DNA from 3 places in the Pseudomonas oryzicola genome. Region 1 is predicted to be linked to each of the others. Evidence: riboswitches for the same ligand, from Rfam matches in the RefSeq annotation. Region 1 holds a riboswitch; each other region holds the start of a gene.
What was found. A riboswitch is a leader RNA that binds a small molecule or an ion and turns the genes downstream of it on or off. The one in region 1 is predicted to bind cobalamin.

Region 2: it holds a riboswitch for cobalamin, as region 1 does, so the genes downstream of both, HU760_RS15465 (ABC transporter substrate-binding protein) here and cobW (cobalamin biosynthesis protein CobW) in region 1, are expected to answer to the same signal.
Region 3: it holds a riboswitch for cobalamin, as region 1 does, so the genes downstream of both, cobO (cob(I)yrinic acid a,c-diamide adenosyltransferase) here and cobW (cobalamin biosynthesis protein CobW) in region 1, are expected to answer to the same signal.

Annotation. Positions count from the first base shown of each region.
Region 1 is NZ_JABWRZ020000001.1:3,057,332-3,063,944, forward strand. It holds gene cobN (cobaltochelatase subunit CobN) at 1-3,264, opposite strand, end outside; gene cobW (cobalamin biosynthesis protein CobW) at 3,268-4,335, opposite strand; cobalamin riboswitch at 4,437-4,649, opposite strand; gene HU760_RS14090 (branched-chain amino acid aminotransferase) at 4,855-5,874, shown strand; gene HU760_RS14095 (DUF6708 domain-containing protein) at 6,187-6,613, shown strand, end outside.
Region 2 is NZ_JABWRZ020000001.1:3,361,837-3,368,449, forward strand. It holds gene lpxO (lipid A hydroxylase LpxO) at 1-399, shown strand, start outside; gene HU760_RS15450 (carboxymuconolactone decarboxylase family protein) at 533-877, shown strand; gene HU760_RS15455 (GNAT family N-acetyltransferase) at 956-1,525, shown strand; gene HU760_RS15460 (acetyltransferase domain-containing protein) at 1,710-2,876, shown strand; cobalamin riboswitch at 2,905-3,102, shown strand; gene HU760_RS15465 (ABC transporter substrate-binding protein) at 3,216-4,226, shown strand; gene HU760_RS15470 (FecCD family ABC transporter permease) at 4,229-5,242, shown strand; gene HU760_RS15475 (ABC transporter ATP-binding protein) at 5,239-6,027, shown strand; gene HU760_RS15480 (OprD family porin) at 6,043-6,613, shown strand, end outside.
Region 3 is NZ_JABWRZ020000002.1:23,489-30,101, forward strand. It holds gene cbiB (adenosylcobinamide-phosphate synthase CbiB) at 1-304, opposite strand, end outside; gene bluB (5,6-dimethylbenzimidazole synthase) at 301-951, opposite strand; gene HU760_RS18170 (cobyrinic acid a,c-diamide synthase CobB) at 948-2,243, opposite strand; gene cobO (cob(I)yrinic acid a,c-diamide adenosyltransferase) at 2,240-2,851, opposite strand; cobalamin riboswitch at 2,972-3,191, opposite strand; gene HU760_RS18180 (hypothetical protein) at 3,359-3,937, shown strand; gene HU760_RS18185 (PQQ-dependent sugar dehydrogenase) at 4,196-5,503, shown strand; gene HU760_RS18190 (C40 family peptidase) at 5,570-6,103, opposite strand; gene HU760_RS18195 (C40 family peptidase) at 6,243-6,613, opposite strand, start outside.

The DNA of each region.
Region 1 (6,613 bases):
GTCCTGGTTCTGCAATACCGCCTGCACCCTGGCCAGCCGCTCGGCGAACTGGGCGCGGGCCGGTGTCCCGTCGTCGCTGCCGCCGTAGGCATAGCCACCATGGTTGAGGTAGACCTCGGCCAGGTCGTCGCGGCTGTGCCACAGGCGCCCGTCGATGGCGTTCTGTACTCCGGCGCCGTAGGCCCCGGGTTTGGCGCCGAACACCCGCCAACCGGCCTGGCGCGCGGCCTGCTCGGCATCCAGCCCTTGCGCCTGCAGCGCGGCACGCTCGCTGCGCACACGGGCAGCCAAGGGGTTGAGATCGTCCGGCTCATCCAGTGCAGCGACTGCCTGCACAGCGGCATCGAACAGGCGGATAAGGTTGCCGAAGGCATCGCGGAAAAACCCGGAAACGCGCAAGGTCACGTCCACCCGCGGACGGTCGAGCAGGCTCAACGGCAGGATTTCGAAATCGTCGACGCGCTGGCTGCCGCTGGCCCATACCGGGCGTACGCCCATCAACGCCATGGCCTGGGCGATGTCGTCGCCGCCGGTGCGCATGGTCGCCGTGCCCCATACCGACAGGCCGAGCTGACGCAGATGGTCGCCGTGGTCCTGCAGGTGGCGTTCGAGGATCAGGTTGGCCGAGGCGAAGCCCAGGCGCCAGGCGGTGGTGGTGGGCAGGTTGCGCACATCCACGGTATAGAAGTTGCGACCGGTGGGCAGCACATCGAGGCGTCCGCGGCTAGGTGCACCACTGGGTCCGGCAGGCACGAAACGCCCTGCCAGCGCAGCCAGCAGGCCGCTGATTTCGGCGTTACCGCAGGCGTCCAGGCTGGGTGCCACCGCTTCACGCAGGGCCTGCACCACGTCGTGGACTGGTTGCCATTCACTCAGGGCAGGTAACTGTGCGGTGCCGCCCAGCGCCTGGTCGATTACCTGCAGCGCCAACAGTTCGAGGCGTTCGCGGGTATCGCCACAGGTGCGCCAGGGCTCGCTGCTCATGGCCTGCAACTGCTCAGGGCGTGCGCCCTGCCACGGCTGCCCGAGTTCGCAATCGAGCGGGTCGAAACCCGGCACCAGCACCTTGGCCAGGGCACGCAGCAGGCTGGCATTGCCGCCGCGACCGTCACCACGCTCGACCCGCAACAGCGCCAGCAGGGTATCCAGGCGCAGCCGGCCTTCCGGGGACTGGCCGAACACATGCAGGCCATCGCGAATCTGCGATTCCTTCAGGTCACACAGGTAGGTGTCCAGGCGCGGCAGCCACACGGCAGCATCGTCCAGTTGGCCTTCCAGCTGCAGTTCGCGGTCGATGTGGTTGGCCTTGACCAGTTCGAGAATGTCGCGCTGCAGCTCGCGGGCGCGCCGCGGGTCGAGCAGCTGCGCTTCGTAGAACTCGTCGGCCAATTGCTCCAGGTGGCGCAACGGGCCATAGGTTTCGGCACGGGTCAGCGGCGGCATCAGGTGGTCGATGATCACTGCCTGGGTGCGGCGCTTGGCCTGGGCACCCTCGCCCGGGTCGTTGACGATGAACGGGTAGATGTTCGGCAGCGGGCCGAGCAAGGCGTCCGGCCAGCACTGCGCCGACAACCCGACGCCCTTGCCGGGCAGCCATTCGAGGTTGCCGTGCTTGCCGACGTGGATCACCGCGTCGGCGGCAAAGGCATGGCGCAGCCAGAAGTGAAACGCCAGGTAGCCGTGCGGCGGCACCAGGTCCGGGTCGTGGTACACCGCGCTGGGGTCCACCTGGTAGCCCCGCGCCGGCTGAATGCCGACGAAGGTCAAGCCAAAGCGCAGGCCGGCCACCATCAGCCGGCCACTGCGGTACATCGGGTCCTGCTGCGGCGGCCCCCAGCGTTCCAGCACGGCCTGGCGGTTGGCCTCTGGCAGGCGCTCGAAGGCAGCCTGGTAGTCGGCCAGGCTCAGGCTCTGCGCGCAGGGGCGTAGGTCCAGATGGTCGAGGTCGTTGGTCACGCCGCCAAGCAACTGGTGGATCAGTTGCGTGCCGCTGCCCGGCAAGTCGGCCAGCGGATAGCCTTCGGCCTGCAGGGCCTTGAGGATGTTCAGCGCGGCCGCTGGCGTGTCCAGGCCAACGCCGTTGCCAATGCGGCCATCCCGGGTCGGGTAGTTGGCCAGCACCAGGGCCACGCGCTTTTGCGCATTCGGCAGGCGCGCCAGTTCGACCCAGCGGCGTGCCAGTTCGGCGACAAAGTCCATGCGCTCGGGGTGGGCGCGGTAGCAGACCACGTCGGACTGGCTGCGCTCGCTGCGCCAGGCCATGTCCTTGAAACTGACCGGGCGGGTGATGATGCGCCCGTCCAGCTCGGGCAAGGCGATGTGCATGGCCAGGTCACGCGCCCCCAGGCCCTGCTCGCTGGCTTCCCAGCCGGGCTGGTTGTCTTGCGCACAGATGGCCTGCAGCACCGGGATGTCGCGCCGGAACGGGCGCAGGTTGGGGCGTTCGGGGCTGGACAGGGCAAAGCCGGTGGTGTTGACCAGCACTTCGGCACCCACCTCGTCCAGCCAGGCTTCGACCTGCTCCAGGCAGGCGCTTTCCTTGAGGCTGGCCACGGCGATCGGCAACGGGTTGAGCCCGGCGGCCTGCAGGCGCTGGCAGAACACATCGATGAACGCGGTGTTGGCCGCCTGCAGGTGCGAGCGGTAGAACAGCAGTGGCGCCACCGGCTGTTCGGGATGCCACTGCGGGTACCAGTCCTCCAGCGTGGCGCTGCCCTTGGCCGGGTGATACACGGCGGTGCGCGGCAAAGGCTGCGGCTCGTCCCAGGCATAGTCGCGGCCCAGCCACTGGCTGGCCAGGCAGTTGAACAGGTTGATGGCATTGGCCTTGCCGCCCTGGCGCAAGTAGTGCCAGAGGCGCTCGGCCTGCTCGCCGCTGACACTGCCCAGGCTGGTCAGCTCCGGGTCCGGGCGGTCGTCGCCCGGCACCAGGATCAGTTGCACGCCACGGCCGGCCAGTTCGACCAGTTGCTCGACGCCATAGCGCCAGTAACCGACGCCACCGTGCAGCGACACCAGGATGACCTTGGCATGGCGCAGTACCTGGTCGACGTACAGGTCGACCGAGGCATGGTTCTGTACCTGCATCGGGTTGGCCAGGCGCAGGCTGGGGTAATCCTCGGGCAATTGCTCGGCAGTATCGGCGAGCAATGCCAGGTGCGAATCGCCGCTGCAGAGAATCACCAGCTCGGCGGGCGTCTGGCCGAGGTCGGCAATGCTGTCATCCGGCACGAAGCCGCCGGGCTGGGTCCGCAGCAGGTGCATGGGTCAGGCGCCCAGTGCCTGGCGCAGGCGCGCTTCCAGCTGGGCGGCGTCGAGGTCCTGGCCAATCAGCACCAGGCGGGTGATGCGCGGCTCGTCGGCGCGCCAGGCGCGGTCGAAGTGCTTGTCGAAACGGGTACCCACGCCTTGCACCAGCAGGCGCATCGGTTTGCCCGGGATGGCAGCGAAGCCTTTGGCGCGCAGGATGCCGAACTCCACCACCAGCTGGGTCAGGGCATCGAGCAGCAGGCTTTCGTCGGCTTCGGGCAGGTCGATTGAGATGGAGTCGAAGGCGTCGTGGTCATGATCGTCATGGTCATCACCGTCATGGTGGGAATCATGGTGGGTACGGCGGCCATCGATGTGCGCCTCGGACTCGGCGCCCACACCCAGCAGCACCTCCAGCGGCAGCTTGCCGCTGCTGGCCTCGACAACCTTGACCGCCGGAGGCAGTTCTTCGGCCACCTCGGTGCGGACCTTGGCCAGGCCTTCGGCGTCGATCAGGTCGGCCTTGTTCAGCACCACCAGGTCGGCGCTGGCCAACTGGTCGGCGAACAGTTCGTGCAGTGGCGACTCGTGGTCCAGGTTGGGGTCGAGCTTGCGCTGGGCATCGACCTGGTCCGGGTAGGCGGCGAAGGTGCCGGCGGCCACCGCAGGGCTGTCGACCACAGTGATCACCGCGTCGACTGTGCAAGCATTGCGGATTTCCGGCCACTGGAAGGCTTGCACCAGCGGTTTGGGCAGCGCCAGGCCGCTGGTTTCGATGAGGATATGGTCCAGGTCGCCACGGCGTGCCACCAACTCGCGCATCACCGGGAAGAACTCTTCCTGCACGGTACAGCACAGGCAGCCGTTGGCCAGTTCGTAGACCCGACCGCTGGCTTCTTCCTCGGTGCAACCGATGCTGCACTGCTTGAGGATTTCACCGTCGATGCCCAGTTCGCCGAACTCGTTGACGATTACCGCGATGCGGCGGCCCTGGGCGTTGTCGAGCATGTGGCGCAGCAAGGTGGTCTTGCCCGAGCCGAGGAAGCCGGTGACGATGGTGACGGGGAGCTTGGCCAGTGTTTTCATGTCGCGGTGCCCTTGGCAGAATGGCGCGGGCATGCAGGACGACAGCCCGCAGGCCAGGCCGGCCGGGCTTGTTCGCCACCGGATCACCCCGCCCGGTTGAAAGTCGAAAACGTGACGAGGCAGGTCTCCTGGCTCGCACCGTTCCAGCTGCTCGCCAATGCGGCAGGCTGGCAGGATGACGCCTTCCCGCGCGCTGGCGCAGTGGCTGTGTCGATCCGTTGTCGGTGCTTACAGTTGCGGGGGCAGCCGCGGCTTGTACCGCGTTCCCGTCTTAGCTTCGGCCTCGCCGAAGAACCTCGAAGTGGCAAGGCTACGCAGTGGTTGGCGGGTGGTCAACCATTGCCGCTGGGGCTTGCCTCGATATGTTCAGCGCCGGGAGACCGGGCGCTGAAGGACCTCCGGTCAGCAGGGAGTTTCGTGACTGGCCGTTCCCGATCTGCCGCGGATGTATTATGGTGGCGTGGTGCGCATATAACAGCAGCCCGAGTGATTGGGCACTTGCAAGACAATGAGGGTGTCATGAGCAACGAAAGCATTAATTGGGACAAGCTGGGTTTCGACTACATCAAGACCGACAAACGCTACCTGTCCGTATGGCGCAATGGCGAGTGGGACAAAGGCACCCTGACCGAAGACAACGTGCTGCACATCAGTGAAGGCTCCACGGCCCTGCACTACGGCCAGCAATGCTTCGAAGGCCTGAAGGCCTACCGCTGCAAGGACGGCTCGATCAACCTGTTCCGCCCGGACCAGAACGCCGCGCGCATGCAACGCAGCTGCGCCCGCCTGTTGATGCCGCAGGTGCCGACCGATGTGTTCATCGAGGCGTGCAAGCAAGTGGTCAAGGCCAACGAGAAGTTCGTCCCGCCACACGGCAAAGGCGCCCTCTACCTGCGCCCGTTCGTGATCGGCACCGGTGACAATATTGGCGTGCGCACCGCCCCCGAGTTCATCTTCTCGATCTTCGCCATCCCGGTGGGCTCGTACTTCAAGGGCGGCATGAAGCCGCACAACTTCCAGATTTCCAGCTTCGACCGCGCGGCCCCGCAAGGCACTGGCGCGGCCAAGGTCGGTGGCAACTACGCCGCCAGCCTGCAGCCGGGTGCCGAAGCGAAGAAGGCCAACTTCGCCGATGCCATCTACCTCGACCCGCTGACCCACACCAAGATCGAGGAAGTCGGTTCGGCCAACTTCTTCGGCATCACCGCCAACAACGAGTTCGTCACACCGAAATCGGCCTCGGTGCTGCCAGGCATCACCCGCCTGTCGCTGATGGAACTGGCGCAATCGCGCCTGGGCCTGACCGTGATCGAAGGCGATGTCGAAATCAACAAGCTGGACCGTTTCGTCGAAGCCGGCGCCTGCGGTACTGCTGCGGTGATTACCCCGATCGGCGGCATCGAGTACAACGGCAAGCTGCACGTGTTCCATGACCTGGAAAAGGTCGGCCCGGTTACCCAGAAGCTCTACAACGAGCTGACCGGCATCCAGAGCGGTGATATCGAAGCACCGGCAGGCTGGATCGTCAAAGTCGCCTGAAGCGCCTCGGCGGTTTGAACAATGAGGCATGCCAGCAATGGCATGCCTCATTTTTTTTGCATTCAAGGGCGTTAAACCGAAGATTCCTACAACGTTTTAGGAAGCCCATTGCTCCCCGGCGAAGGCGTTCCTCGCTAGTGTTCTGGCCATTGCGTCAGATCACTGGAAAGGAACTCCTCATGAGCATCAGCAAGACCATCCACATCGCCATTTTATCTGGGTCTTGAGCGATCTCCCTTGGATGATCAACCATACGGACCCAACAATTCTTGAGAGTGTCCTCCTGCTAGTGTTCATGTACGCATTGTACTCATGAGCATCATTATCCTGTTCCGTGCTGATCTTGCCCCACCCAGGGATCTCCCCATCCGTTTCAACCGAGCCCGCCAGAAAATCTACGCCTACAACTTCAAACACCAATGGTGGAATCCGTTCGACAAAGGCAAGGTCGTTCCGGTCAGTTACGACTGGTCGCAAGTACGCGCCGAGCGCTGGTCCCAGGCCAGTCCCCTGCCAAATGGGGTCATTTTCAAATGGGGTGTCACACTTTCCATCGTCGCGCCCGGCACAAACAATGTGATCGACCGTTTCCCTCTGGTGACGATGGGCGCCGACCAGTACGCCTGGGCCTATATCTGCACGTACATGCAGAAAGGCCCGTCCGCCTTGCCGCTTCCCGGCGAACCCAAGGACCACAACGATCTGCTGTGGTGTGAAATCGCATTGCGCCTGGCCCCCA
Region 2 (6,613 bases), 300 kb from region 1:
GGCCTCGACACGCCCAACGATGACGGTTGCTACATCGACGTGGACGGCGAGAAGTACTCCTGGCGCGATGGCGAGGGTGTGGTATTTGACGAGACCTACATCCACTATGCGGCCAACACCACCGAGCACAACCGCATCATCCTGTTCTGCGATGTCGAACGCCCGCTCAAGTACCGCTGGGCAACCGCGTTCAACCGTTGGTTCAGCCGCAACGTCATGGCCGCGGCCGCCGCACCCAACGATGCTGGCGACAAGACTGGTGGCATCAACCGGCTGTTCACCCGTATCTACAAGATCCGCGAGCGGGGCAAAGCACTGAAAAAGCGTAACCGCACCCGCTACTACCTGGAAAAGTGGGCGTTCGTCGCTGCACTGGTGCTGGTGTTCATCTACATCTGACCGTCACGCTGGCAATTGCGCAAGCGGCCATGCCCGGCCGCTTCAAAGCTGGCCAGCACCAAAGTACAAGTCTCACTTCCCGCGCTTCGACTAGCCTGAAAGCTCCACTCGCAACCTTACCAAGGTGAAGACAATGAGCATGATGGACTGGGACGCCTACCGTAAGCAGTTGATGGCCGGCATCGGCGATCTCAAGCAACTTTCCCCCGACACCGTTGCCGGCTACATGACCGCCAGCGGCGCTGGCGCCAAGACCAACCACCTGGACGCCAAGACCCGCGAGCTGATTTCCCTCGCCGTGGCGGTGACCACCCGCTGCGACGGCTGCATTGCCGTGCACTCGCAGCAAGCCGTCAGGCACGGTGCCAGCCGCGAGGAAATCGCCGAGGCCCTCGGCGTGGCCGTGGCGATGAATGCCGGTGCCGCGCTGGTCTACTCGGCACGGGCCATGGATGCAGTGGGCAAAGCCAGCGACTGAGCGCAATCGGCGTCGCCGCCCTTGCGCGACGGCGCCGCGCCAACCAGACTGGGCGGCCCAGCCCTTGCAGGAACCCGCATGATCCACATCCGCCCCATGACGGCCGAAGACTTCGAACGCTTCTGGCCCACCTTCCAGGCTGTCGTCCAGGCCCGGGAAACCTACGCATTCGACCCGGCGCTGAGCTTCGAGCAGGCGCGCCAGCTGTGGCTGGAACTGCCGTTGCGCACGCTGGTCGCCGAGGCTGACGGCGAATTGCTCGGTTCGTACTACCTCAAACCCAACGCCGCCGGGCCTGGAGCACACGTGGGCAATTGCGGCTACATGGTCTGCGCGCGCGCCCGTGGGCAGGGCGTGGCGCGCTTGATGTGCGAACACTCACAGAAACTGGCGCGCCAGGAGGGGTTTCTGGCGTTGCAGTTCAACTCGGTGGTCGCCACCAACGAGGTGGCGGTGGCACTTTGGCACAAGCTCGGCTTCGAAACCGTTGGCCGTTTGCCCAGGGCCTATCGCCATGCCAGCCTGGGGCTGGTGGACTGCCTTGTGATGTACAAGTGGCTGGCGGATGAGCCGGTGGTGGAGAAACCGCCGCTGCTGATCGGGCGCAAGAATATCGAGGCGCGGGTTTCACGTCGCCGCGGGCGCTAAGCGCATCTTCCACGCGGTCACGCCCCGCCCCACAACTATCGGCCGCTCGCCAGGCTGGCGCCGTACCTGTGGGAACGGGCGTGCCGGCGAAGAGACCGGTGCAGGCAAAAACCACTACCAACCCGGGACGATTTAGTTATAAGATAACGTTTCATTTGACATTCATTCCTAGCAGCGACCCGTCATGACAAGCGCCAGTGCCCCCCCCACCCTGCTCACCCAGCGCCTGCAGAGCATCGATGCCCTGCGCGGCCTGGTGATCCTGTTCATGCTTCTCGATCACGTGCGCGAAACCTTTTTCCTGCACCGCCAGGTCAGCGACCCGATGGCCATCGACAGCACCGAGCCCGCGCTGTTCTTCAGCCGCACCCTGGCCCACCTGTGCGCCCCGGTGTTCGTCCTGCTGACCGGCCTGTCGGCCTGGCTGTACGGCGAGAAGCACCAGGGCCGCAGTGATGTCTCGGCATTCCTGTTCAAGCGCGGGCTGTTCCTGGTGGTGCTGGAGTTCACCCTGGTCAATTTCGCCTGGACCTTCCAGCTGCCGCCCAGCGTCATCTACCTGCAGGTGATCTGGGCCATCGGCATCAGCATGATGGCCTTGTCGCTGCTGGTCTGGCTGCCACGTGGCGCGCTGATCGCCCTGGGTGCAATCCTGGTCGCCGGGCATAACCTGCTCGACACAGTGCACTTCGATGTCGGATCGGCGCTGCATGTACCTTGGGCGATCCTGCATGATCGCGGCTGGCTGGAAGTCTCCGACAACCTGCGCCTGCGCACTTCCTACCCGGTACTGCCGTGGATCGGCGTGATCGTTCTGGGCTATGGCCTGGGCCCGTGGTTCGGCCGCAGCAGCGATAACGGCCTGCGCCGGCAACGCTTGCTGCTGGCCGGCCTGGTAGCGCTGCTAGGCTTCGTCGTGCTGCGCCTGTTCAACGGCTACGGCGAGGCACCGTGGAGCATTTACCCTAGCCTTACGCAAACCCTGATGAGCTTCTTCAACATCACCAAGTACCCGCCGTCGCTGCTGTTCCTGGCGTTGACCCTGGGTTGCGGCCTGCTGTTGCTGCGTGCCTTCGAACGCGCCGGGCAGGCGCGCTGGATCAATGGCCTGGCAGTATTCGGCGCAGCGCCGATGTTCTTCTACCTGCTGCACCTGTATGTGCTGAAGCTGCTCTACCTCGCCAGCGTGGCGCTGTATGGCCGCAATCAGGGTGACTACTACGGTTTCGATGGAATCACCGCCGTGTGGCTAGGCGCGGTACTGCTGGCGTCTGCACTGTACCTGCCAGTGCGCTGGTTCGCCCGGCTGAAGGCGCGGCGGCGCGACATGGCCTGGCTGAAGTACTTCTGAAAAGCGTTTTCAGCCGGCGGCGCGATGGTCTACCATGCCGGCCGCCGGTTTCCATCCACGGAATCAATAGGGAATCCCAGGCCCAACCAAACGGGCCAAACGGAACTGCCCCCGCAACTGTAGGTGCCGAGCCTGCTCCAACGACGCCACTGGGTGATTGCCCGGGAAGGCCGGAGCCAGGCTATGACGCACCAGTCAGGAGACCTGCCGGCCTACATTCACCAACCGGCGGGGTGTCCGGGATTGGCCATCAGTGTTGCCCCTGCTGCTGCCGCGGGGGCTCGGCGATGCCTGTCCGCGCGTTCCTCACCAGAACTGTCCGATAGGAGATCGCCCAGCATGTTGCCCCGTTTCGCCACCCTGCTCGCCGGCCTCGGCCTCGCCGGCCTGGCGCAGGCCGCAGCGACCCATTACCCGCTGACCGTGGATAACTGCGGCAAGCCGCAGACCTTCGCCCAGGCACCGGAACGCGCCGTCACCATTGGCCAGGCCAGCACCGAGATGCTCTACGCACTGGGGCTTGGCGACAGGCTGGCAGGCACTTCGCTGTGGTTCAACAACGTGCTGCCCGAGTACCAGGTACAGGATGCCAAGGTGCCGCGCCTGGCCGACAACGAGCCCAGCTTCGAGGCGGTGGTTGGCAAGCGCCCACAACTGGTTACGGTACAGTTCGAATGGATGGTCGGTGCCCAGGGCGCGGTAGCCACCCGCGAACAGTTCGACGAGTTGAAGATCCCCACCTACCTGCTGCCATCGGACTGCGAAGGCAAGGACAACCTGGTCGGTGCCGACGGCACCCGCCTGCAGGCGTTCCGGGTCGACAGTATCTACAGAAGCATCAGCCAGCTGGCCGAGATCTTCGACGTGCAGGCGCGCGGCAGCGCCCTCAACGCCGAGCTGAAGGGCCGCCTGGACAGCGCCAAGGCACAGCTCGCTGGCAAGGACTTGTCCACCACCTCGGCGCTGTTCTGGTTTTCCAGCGCCGACCTGGGCATCGCGCCCTATGTAGCGGGCCGCCAGGGCGTTGCCGATTTCATGCTGCGCACCCTCGGCGTGCGCAACGTGGTGACCTCCACCGAAGAATGGCCAACCGTCGGCTGGGAAACCCTGGCCAAGGCCAACCCCACCTGGCTGATCATTGCCCGCATGGACCGCCGCCGCTACCCTGCCGATGACTACCAGAAGAAGCTGGCGTTCCTGCGCAGCGACCCGGTAACCCGCCACATGGAAGCGGTGAAGCACAACCGCATCATCGTCCTCGATGCCGATGCCATGCAGGCCGGCATTCGCCTGTTCAGCGGCCTGCAGACCTTGTCGGCCGCCTTCGCCAGCGGTAACGCAAGCCAGTGATAATGCGCTTCTCATTTTCCATCACGGTGGCCCTGGCGGCATTGCTGGTGGCCGTGCTCGCCGGTACCGCCATCGGCGAGAGCAACCTGGCGCCTGGTGTGGTCGCCCAGGTTCTGGCCAACCAGCTGTGGCAGGCCGGTTACCCGGTCGATCCGATCGATGCCGGGATCGTCTGGAACTACCGCCTGACCCGCACCCTGGTTGCCGCAGCCTGCGGCGCCGGCCTGGCCACCTGCGGCGTGGTCCTCCAGGCGCTGTTGCGCAACCCGTTGGCCGAACCTTACCTGCTGGGGTTGTCTGCCGGCGCCTCGACCGGTGCAGTACTGGTCGGCCTGCTGGGCTTCGGCAGCCTGGCGTTGAGCATGTCCGGCGGAGCCTTCGCCGGTGCCCTGGCGGCATTCGCCCTGGTGCTGGTACTGGCTCGCGCGGCCGGCAGCGGCAGCAACAACGCCCAGGTGATCCTTGCTGGTATCGCCGGTTCGCAACTGTTCAATGCCCTCACCGCATTGCTCATTACCATGTCGGCCACTGCCGAGCAGGCGCGCGGCATCCTGTTCTGGCTACTGGGCAACCTCAGTGGCGTACGCTGGCCTTCGGTGTGGCTGGCCGTGCCGGTGGCGGTGTTCGGCTTGCTGGTGTGCCTGTGGCACCGCCGCACGCTGGATGCGTTCACCTTCGGTGCCGACTCGGCGGCATCGCTGGGCATACCGGTGCGGCGTACCCAGTTGCTGCTGATCAGCTGCGCGGCGCTGGTCACCGCCGTCATGGTGTCGATCGTCGGCGCCATCGGTTTCGTCGGGCTGGTGATCCCCCATGCGCTGCGTCTGCTGCTCGGCCCGGGGCACAGCCGCCTGCTGCCCGCCAGCGCACTGGGTGGCGCATTGTTCCTGATTGCCGCCGACATCCTGTCGCGCACCCTGATCCCGGGCCAGGTCATCCCCGTGGGTGTGGTTACCGCACTGATCGGCGCACCGGTGTTCGCGTTGATCCTGGTCAGCCGTCGGGGGCGCCCATGACCGCGTTGATCGCTGCGAACGTTTCGCCCCTGGTTTGCCAGGGTCTGTGCCTGCAGCTGGCTGGCAACGACGTGTTGTGCGAGGTAGACCTGCAAGTCGTCGTCGGCGAAACGCTGGGCATCGTCGGCCCCAACGGCTCTGGCAAGTCCTCATTGCTGAAGGTGCTGGCCGGGCTGCGCAAGCCAGGCAGCGGCAGCGTGCAGTTGCTGGGCGAACCGCTGGCACAGTTGCCCCGTCGGCGTATCGCCCAGGCCCTGGCGCTGGTCGAACAGCAGGCCGAAACCCTCGATGCGATCAGCGTGTTCGACGCCGTTGCCTTGGGCCGCACCCCCTGGTTGTCGGCGCTGGCGCCGTTCTCGCGCGAAGACCAGGCCATCGTCGAGCAGGCGTTGGCCGACCTCGACGCCCTGCACCTGCGCACGCGCCTGTGGGGTTCGCTGTCCGGTGGCGAACGCCAGCGCGTGCACATCGCCCGCGCCTTGGCGCAACGGCCGCAGGTATTGCTGCTGGACGAGCCGACCAACCACCTGGATATCCAGCACCAACTGAGCCTGCTGCAACAGGTGCAAGCGCTACCGGTGACCACCCTGGTGGCGCTGCATGACCTCAACCAAGCGCTCACCTGCGACCGCCTGGCAGTGCTCGACAAGGGCCGCCTGGTTGCCCTCGGCAAGCCACTCGAGGTGCTGACGCCAGAACGCCTGCTGAGCACCTTCGGCGTGCGCGCCCATTACCTCACCGACCCCTTCGACGGCGCGCGCATCCTGCGTTTTCGCGCCCCCTGAACAGGAAGTTCTACCATGTCGCGCCCTGTTGCCCTGCTGCTCGCCAGCACCCTGCTGGCCCCGACCGCGCTGGCCGATTCCGCGCAATCGCACAGCAATGGCTTTGTCGCGGATGGCAGCTGGAGCCTGCTCAACCGCAGCGTATTCGACCAGCGCGACTACAAGCACGGTGGGCGCAACAGCGCGGCGCGCAACGCCTACAAGCCGCGCAATGAACGTAACGGCAAGGCTGAGGAATGGGCCTATGGCCTGATGGCAACCTTGCAGTCCGGTTTCACCCAGGGGCTGATCGGCGTCGGGGTCGATGCCCACGCCTACCTGGGCGTGCAACTCGACAGTGGTGGCGGGCGGGCGGGCAAGGCGCGCCTGCTCGCGGTCGATAACGCCGGGCACCCCAAGAGCGATTACAGCCGTGCCGGCGCGGCACTGAAACTACGCCTGTCCGATACGGTGCTGTCCTACGGTGAGCAAAGGGTCAAAACCCCGGTATTCAGCGCCTCCGATAGCCGCCTGCTACCGGAAACCGTCACCGGCCTGTTGCTCACCAGCAACGAACTCGACAACCTCAAACTGGTGGCCGGGCACT
Region 3 (6,613 bases), on a different contig from region 1:
TGGCTACCGGCAGCACGTGCTCGCCCAGGCTGCGCAGACCGACAGCGCAATACAGCGCCAGCACGTCGACCAGCCAGCCGATGTATGGCAACCAGGAAAGGATCAGTGCCATCAGGGTCAACGGGACCACTGCCAGGAACCATGCGCTCACGCCGTGGCTGCGCCAGCCGCGCCCACCGGCATTCAGGCGGCGCTCGAGACTGCCGGCCATGTTGCCAAAAGCCACCAGCGGATGGCGCCGCTGCGGTTCGCCCAGCAAGGCATCCAGGGCCACCCCGGCCACGGTCAGCAAGGCCACGCTCATTGGCGCTCTCCCCATTGGTTTTCGTACAGCATTTCGCTCAAGGGCCGTTCCTCAGCCCAGTTTTCCAGCACCAGCATCGGTGCCGGGTAAAACTCGGCCACCGGGCCCAGGCACAGCACCGCGACCGGCTTGGCCCCGGCCGGCATGCCTAGCAGCGCAGCCAACGCCTGTGGGTCGAACAACGACACCCAGCCCATACCCAGCCCTTCGCCACGGGCCGCCAGCCACAAGTTCTGGATAGCGCAGGCCAGCGAGGCCAGGTCCATTTCCGGCAGGGTACGGCGGCCGAAGATGTGCGGTTCGCGGTTGTCCATCAGCGCCGCCACCAGCACTTCGGCGCAGTCGTTGATGCCTTCCACCTTCAGCTTCATGAAGGCGTCGGAGCGTTCGCCAAGAGCCTCGGCAGTCCGAACCCGTTCGTCCTCTACCAGCGCCTGGATATTCGCGCGCAGGTCACGCCGGCTGATCCGGATGAATCGCCAGGGTTGCATCAGGCCTACGCTGGGCGCCTGGTGCGCAGCTGCCAGCAGGCGCCCGAGCAGCTCCGGGGCTACCTCGCCACCGGCGAAATGGCGCATGTCACGGCGCTCGCCGATGGCGCGGTAGATCGCGGCGCGCTCGGCGTCGCTGTATGCATGTTCATTCATGGTCGCAACAGCGCCACCACCGCGCCAGGGTTGGAGGGGAAGTAGAAGTGCACATAGGAAGCCGTCAGCCGCCCCAGGCGGTATACCGCTTCGTTGCCACGCCCACCGTTGGGGCTCAGGCCACGGGCGATCGGCTCCAGCGCCGTACGGGTCAGCGAATGGTGATAGGTATGCCCGCGCAAGGTGCCTTCGGGTAGTTCCACCGCCTGCAGCGCCAGGGCAGCCAGGCGCTTCTGCATGGTCGCTTCGCCGGGCAGCAGGCCGAGCAACTCGGCACGCTCGCCAGCCACATCGGTCAGGGCATCGAGCAGGTACAGCATGCCGCCGCACTCGGCCAGCAACGGTTTGCCCTGGGCGTGATGAGCCCGGATCGCCGCGTTCATCAGCGCATTGGCGGCAAGGGCGTGGTGGTGCAGCTCGGGATAACCACCCGGCAGGTACAGGCTGTCCACCGTCGGCAGTTCACGATCATGCAACGGCGAGAAGAACTCGAGTTGGGCACCGAGGTTGCGCAGCAAATCGAGATTGGCGCCATAGATGAAGGCAAAGGCTTCGTCCCGCGCCACGCCGATACGCACCCCAGCCAGCGAGGCGGTGCAGGCGTATGGCACGGGTTCGGCGAACGCAACCGGCGGTGGCAAGGCAGCGTCGCAGCTAGCGCCGAGTGCTTCGGCAGCGGCGTCGAGGCGGGCATCCAGGTCATCCAGTTCACTGGCCTGGACCAGCCCCAGGTGGCGGCTGGGCAGTTCGATGCCGCGCTCACGGGACAACCCGCCATACCAGCGCAGGCCTTCGGTCAGGCTACCTTCCAGCAATTGGGCGTGGCGCAGGCTGCCTACCCGGTTGGCCAGCACGCCGGCGAATGGCAGGTCAGCCTGGTAACGAGCCAGGCCCAGGGCCAGGGCGCCGAAGGTCTGGGCCATGGCCGTGCCATCGATTACCGCCAGCACCGGCACACCGAAGTGACGGGCCAGGTCGGCGCTGGACGGGGTACCATCGAACAGCCCCATCACCCCTTCGATCAGGATCAGGTCGGCCTCGGCAGCCGCCTCCCACAACAAACGGCGACTTTCCTCGGCACCGATCATCCACAGATCCAGCTGGTAGACCGGCGCACCACTGGCCCGTTCGAGGATCATCGGGTCGAGGAAATCGGGCCCGCACTTGAACACCCGTACCTTGCGCCCGAGGTTGCGGTGCAGGCGGGCCAGGGCAGCGGTGACGGTGGTCTTGCCCTGGCCGGAGGCCGGTGCCGCGATCAGTACGGCAGGGCAATGACGGGGCTGGCTCACAGTTCGACGCCCTTCTGCGCGCGGATCCCGGCCTGGAACGCATGCTTGAGCATGCCCATCTCGGTCACGGTGTCGGCCAGTTCGATCATTTCCGGTTTGGCGGCGCGGCCAGTGACGATCACATGCTGCATCGGCGGGCGCGCCTGGATGTCGGCCAGCACCTGGTCGAGGTCGAGGTAGCCATGCTTGAGGGCAATGTTCAGTTCATCCAGCACCACGAACTGTACGCCCGGGTCCTGCAGCAACTGGCGCGACACGGCCCAGGCCGCTTCTGCGGCGGCAATGTCGCGCTGGCGATCCTGGGTTTCCCAGGTAAAGCCCTCGCCCATCACGTGGTAGCGCACCTGCTCCGGAAAGCGACGGAAGAACAGCTCTTCGCCGGTACTGTTGCGGCCCTTGATGAACTGCACCACACCGCATTGCATGCCATGGCCCAGGGCGCGTGCGAGCATGCCAAAGGCCGAGCTGCTCTTGCCCTTGCCATTGCCGGTCAGCACCAGCAGCAGGCCGCATTCGTTGGGGGAATTGGCGATACGTTCGTCGATGATCGCTTTCTTGCGCTGCATGCGCGCCAGGTGGCGTTCGTCGCGTTCGGTGGACTCGCTCATCAGGGTTCTCCGCTGGCTGGCGCCACGGCAACGCGCGGCGACAGGTAATAGGCGGGCAAACGGAGAACGCGCAGGGGCCATGGCCGTCAGCCACGGTGCACCGCGCATCACCCTCCGTGATGCCGTTGGCAGTATCAGGCCGGTCTCCGGGCTTGTGAGCGGGCCTCGGCCCGGGCCTGCGCGCCTTCCCGGGTGCTGGCACCCAGTGGCCCTGCGCGGCCGCGTCTCACCTACCGTTGCGGGGGCAGCGCCGGACTCGCACCTGGCTGGCGCTCACCGGCTTCCCAGTTTCACCCTGCCCAGACAGCGCTGGCAGGACACCTGAAACACGCGCGAAGGTTAGTGGGTTGCATCAGGAGCGTCAATCGAAGCGGGCTGCTTTGCAGGCGAACAGGTACCGCCCGGGTAATGGCCAATTCATCGAGTTGTGCTGTACTGCACACAGTGATATCAGATAGCCATCATTTGTAGCCAAATGCGATCAAAACAACAACAGGAGAGTGCCGCATGCGAGGCCAGATCATCAGAAACCCGCGCCTTGAGTTTCTAAGCCCTGTGCTGGAGCGCTGGGTTGACTGCATTGACCGTTTCAACCAGTTTGCCGGTGATGCCGAAGCGCCGCACTGGCATGGCGCCGCGGCCAATGCCGGGTTGTTGGCCGCGGCGGCTTGGCAGGCCGAGCTGGCGGCGCTGCAGCAGTTTGCGGGGAAGAAGCAACGTGATGAAGGGGAATTCGAAGGGCGCTGCGACCTGTTGATCCGCAGTGCCGACGAAGCGTTGTACCTCAGTGTCAGCCAGCGCTGGCCAAAAATTGCCCGGCTGGACATGGCGGGGCCCCTGCAGCAGACCGCCGCTGTTGCCCACCAGGTAGCCGGCCCCAGTCAGTTGAGGGCTGGGGCGCTCTTCGTCAGCCCATGGAAGGCTGGCCAGCATGCCAGCCCGGAGGAACTGCAGGACTTGGTCGACGACGTGCAGAAACACACCGCTTGCGCGATTGCCTGGTACTTCCCGTATGCCTTGCGCAAGCTGCATAACGATCTGGGGCAGTATTTTCCGGGTGTAGCGCTGCTGATCAAGCAGGTTTGATCTGTACTGATCTCAGCCGGAAAGCAGCATTCGGCCCAACGCAGGGAGTGGAGCTGCGTCCGGTAACCTCTTGCTCCTGATCTTGATCTTCGCGACTTCAGGAGCCCTTCGCTCGGCCTCCTGAAGTCGCATTCGGCGGCGCTTGAACTATCGCGCGCTTAAAAGCACAAGCAGCAGCATTAGTTGAATGGCTGCCGGAACCCGAGGCACTTCGCCGATTTCTCAGTTCCATAGGCCTTCTCCGGAGGATTGCCGTCCATGAAACACCTGATGCCTTGGCTGTTCGTCGCCAGCCTGACCGCCTGCGGCGAAACCGCTCTGTTGGATGTACACGATGGCAGTGGCCCTACCCCTCAACTGCCTGCTCCAACCAAGACGATCCTGCCAACCGTAAACATCGCCCCAGCAGTGGGATGGCCCAACGATGTCAAGCCTCAAGCAGCACCAGGCACTCAGGTGAAAGCGTTCGCCAGCGGTTTGGAACACCCCCGCTGGCTTTATCTACTGCCCAACGGCGATGTACTGGTGGCCGAAACCAACGCGCCGGCCAAACCCGAAGACGGCAAAGGCCTGCGTGGCTGGGTGATGAACAAGGTGATGAAACGCGCAGGTGCGGGGGTACCCAGCGCCAATCGCATCACCCTGCTGCGTGATGCCGACCATGATGGCGTAGCCGAAATACGCATCGCCTTCATCGAAGGCCTCAACTCTCCTTTCGGCATGGCCCTGGTCGGCAAGGACCTGTACATCGCCGACACGGACAAGCTGCTGCGCTATCACTATGAGCCCGGGGCGATGCAGTTGCGCGGCGATGGCCAGCGAGTAGTTGAACTGCCCGCCGGCCCGCTCAACCACCACTGGACCAAGAACGTGATCGCCAGCCCCGATGGCAAGTCGCTTTTCGTCACGGTGGGCTCCAACAGCAACGTCGGCGAGAACGGTCTGGACAAGGAACAAGGCCGCGCGGCGATCTGGCAGGTAGACCCTGCCAGCGGCCAGCACCGCCTGTTTGCCACCGGCCTGCGCAACCCCAACGGGTTGGCCTGGGAGCCACACAGCGGCGTGCTGTGGACGGCAGTCAACGAGCGCGACGAGATCGGCAGCGACCTGGTTCCGGACTACATCACCTCGGTGAAGGACGGCGGCTTCTATGGCTGGCCCTACAGCTACTACGGTCAGCATGTGGACGCGCGCGTGCAACTGCCTGATCCCGAGAAAGTGGCCAGGGCGCTGGTACCGGACTATGCCGTGGGCCCACACACGGCGTCGCTAGGGTTGGCATTCGCCGAACCCGGTGCGCTGCCTGCGCCGTTCGAGCAGGGCGCATTCGTTGGCCAGCACGGGTCGTGGAACCGCAAGCCGCACAGCGGCTACAAGGTGATTTTCGTGCCGTTCGACGCATCGGGAAAACCATCGGGCCAACCCGTGGACCTGCTCACCGGGTTTCTCAATGCCCATGGCGAGGCCATGGGGCGCCCGGTAGGGGTGATCAACGACGGGCGCGGCGGAGTGCTGGTAGCCGATGACGTCGGCAATGTGATCTGGCGGGTGAGCAAGGCCCGATGAGCCCTGCCGGGTGTGGACTACCGCTGGCGCCTGGTGCCCCCTGCAGGGAACGCACCAGGTTGCCATTCACGGATTCTGCGCCAGGTGGCCCGAAGGGATCACCCGCTTGGCCTGCAGGTAGGCCTTGGCCCAGTAGCTGTTGGACAGGTAGTCCAGGCGCACCGTGCCGCCTGTGGAAGGTGCATGCACGAAGCGCCCTTCACCGACATAGATGCCGGCATGGCTGACCTGCGAACCACCACCAGTGGCAAAGAACACCAGGTCACCGGACTGCAGCGACCCAGCATCCACTGTCGGCGCACGCATGACGATCATCTCTCGCGTCGAACGCGGCAAGCTGATGCCAGCCGCATCCCGGTAGACATACTTGATCAAGCCACTGCAGTCGAAGCCGGAATCCGGTGTATTGCCGCCCCAGCGATAAGGCGTACCCACCAGGCCGATGGCACGCATCAACACGTCGTCGGCGATTGGCGATGGGCTGGGCTGACTGTAGGTAACCTGTGGCTGTACCACAGGGGCCGGCGCAGGCGCGCGGCTGGAGCAGGCAGCCAGCAGGGCTGCCAGGGAGATAAATGCGAAGCGCGCCATTTTTACCATGGCCAGAACATCCTGTCTGAGGTCGCGGGGCCGCAGCCGAAAAGAGTTGAGAATTTAGATTAGACGTTTTCTATAAATGCGCACGGCGGCGAGCTTTTTTCAAAGCATCGCCGCCGCGGCAGGGTACATCATTTTGCTATCAGTTGCGCGCGATATTGGTCGGCGCCATGGCCAAGGCGCGCTTGGCTTCGATGAAGGTCTTGCTCCAGTAGCTGTCACCGAGGCTGTCGATGCGCACGCCACCGCTGCGGCGGCTGCTGGAGTGGATGAACTGGTTGTCACCCAGGTAGATGCCGGCGTGGCTGACGCGGCCGCGGCCGTTGGTGCTGAAGAACAGCAGGTCACCCGGCTTGAGCCTGTTGCGCGCCACCTTCGGGGCATCGACGTTGATCATTTCACGCGTCGAACGCGGCAGGGTCACGCCCGCCTCTTCGCGGAACAGGTAGCCGATGAAACCACTGCAGTCGAAGCCGGACTTCTCCGAGGTGCCGCCGAAACGGTAACGGGTGC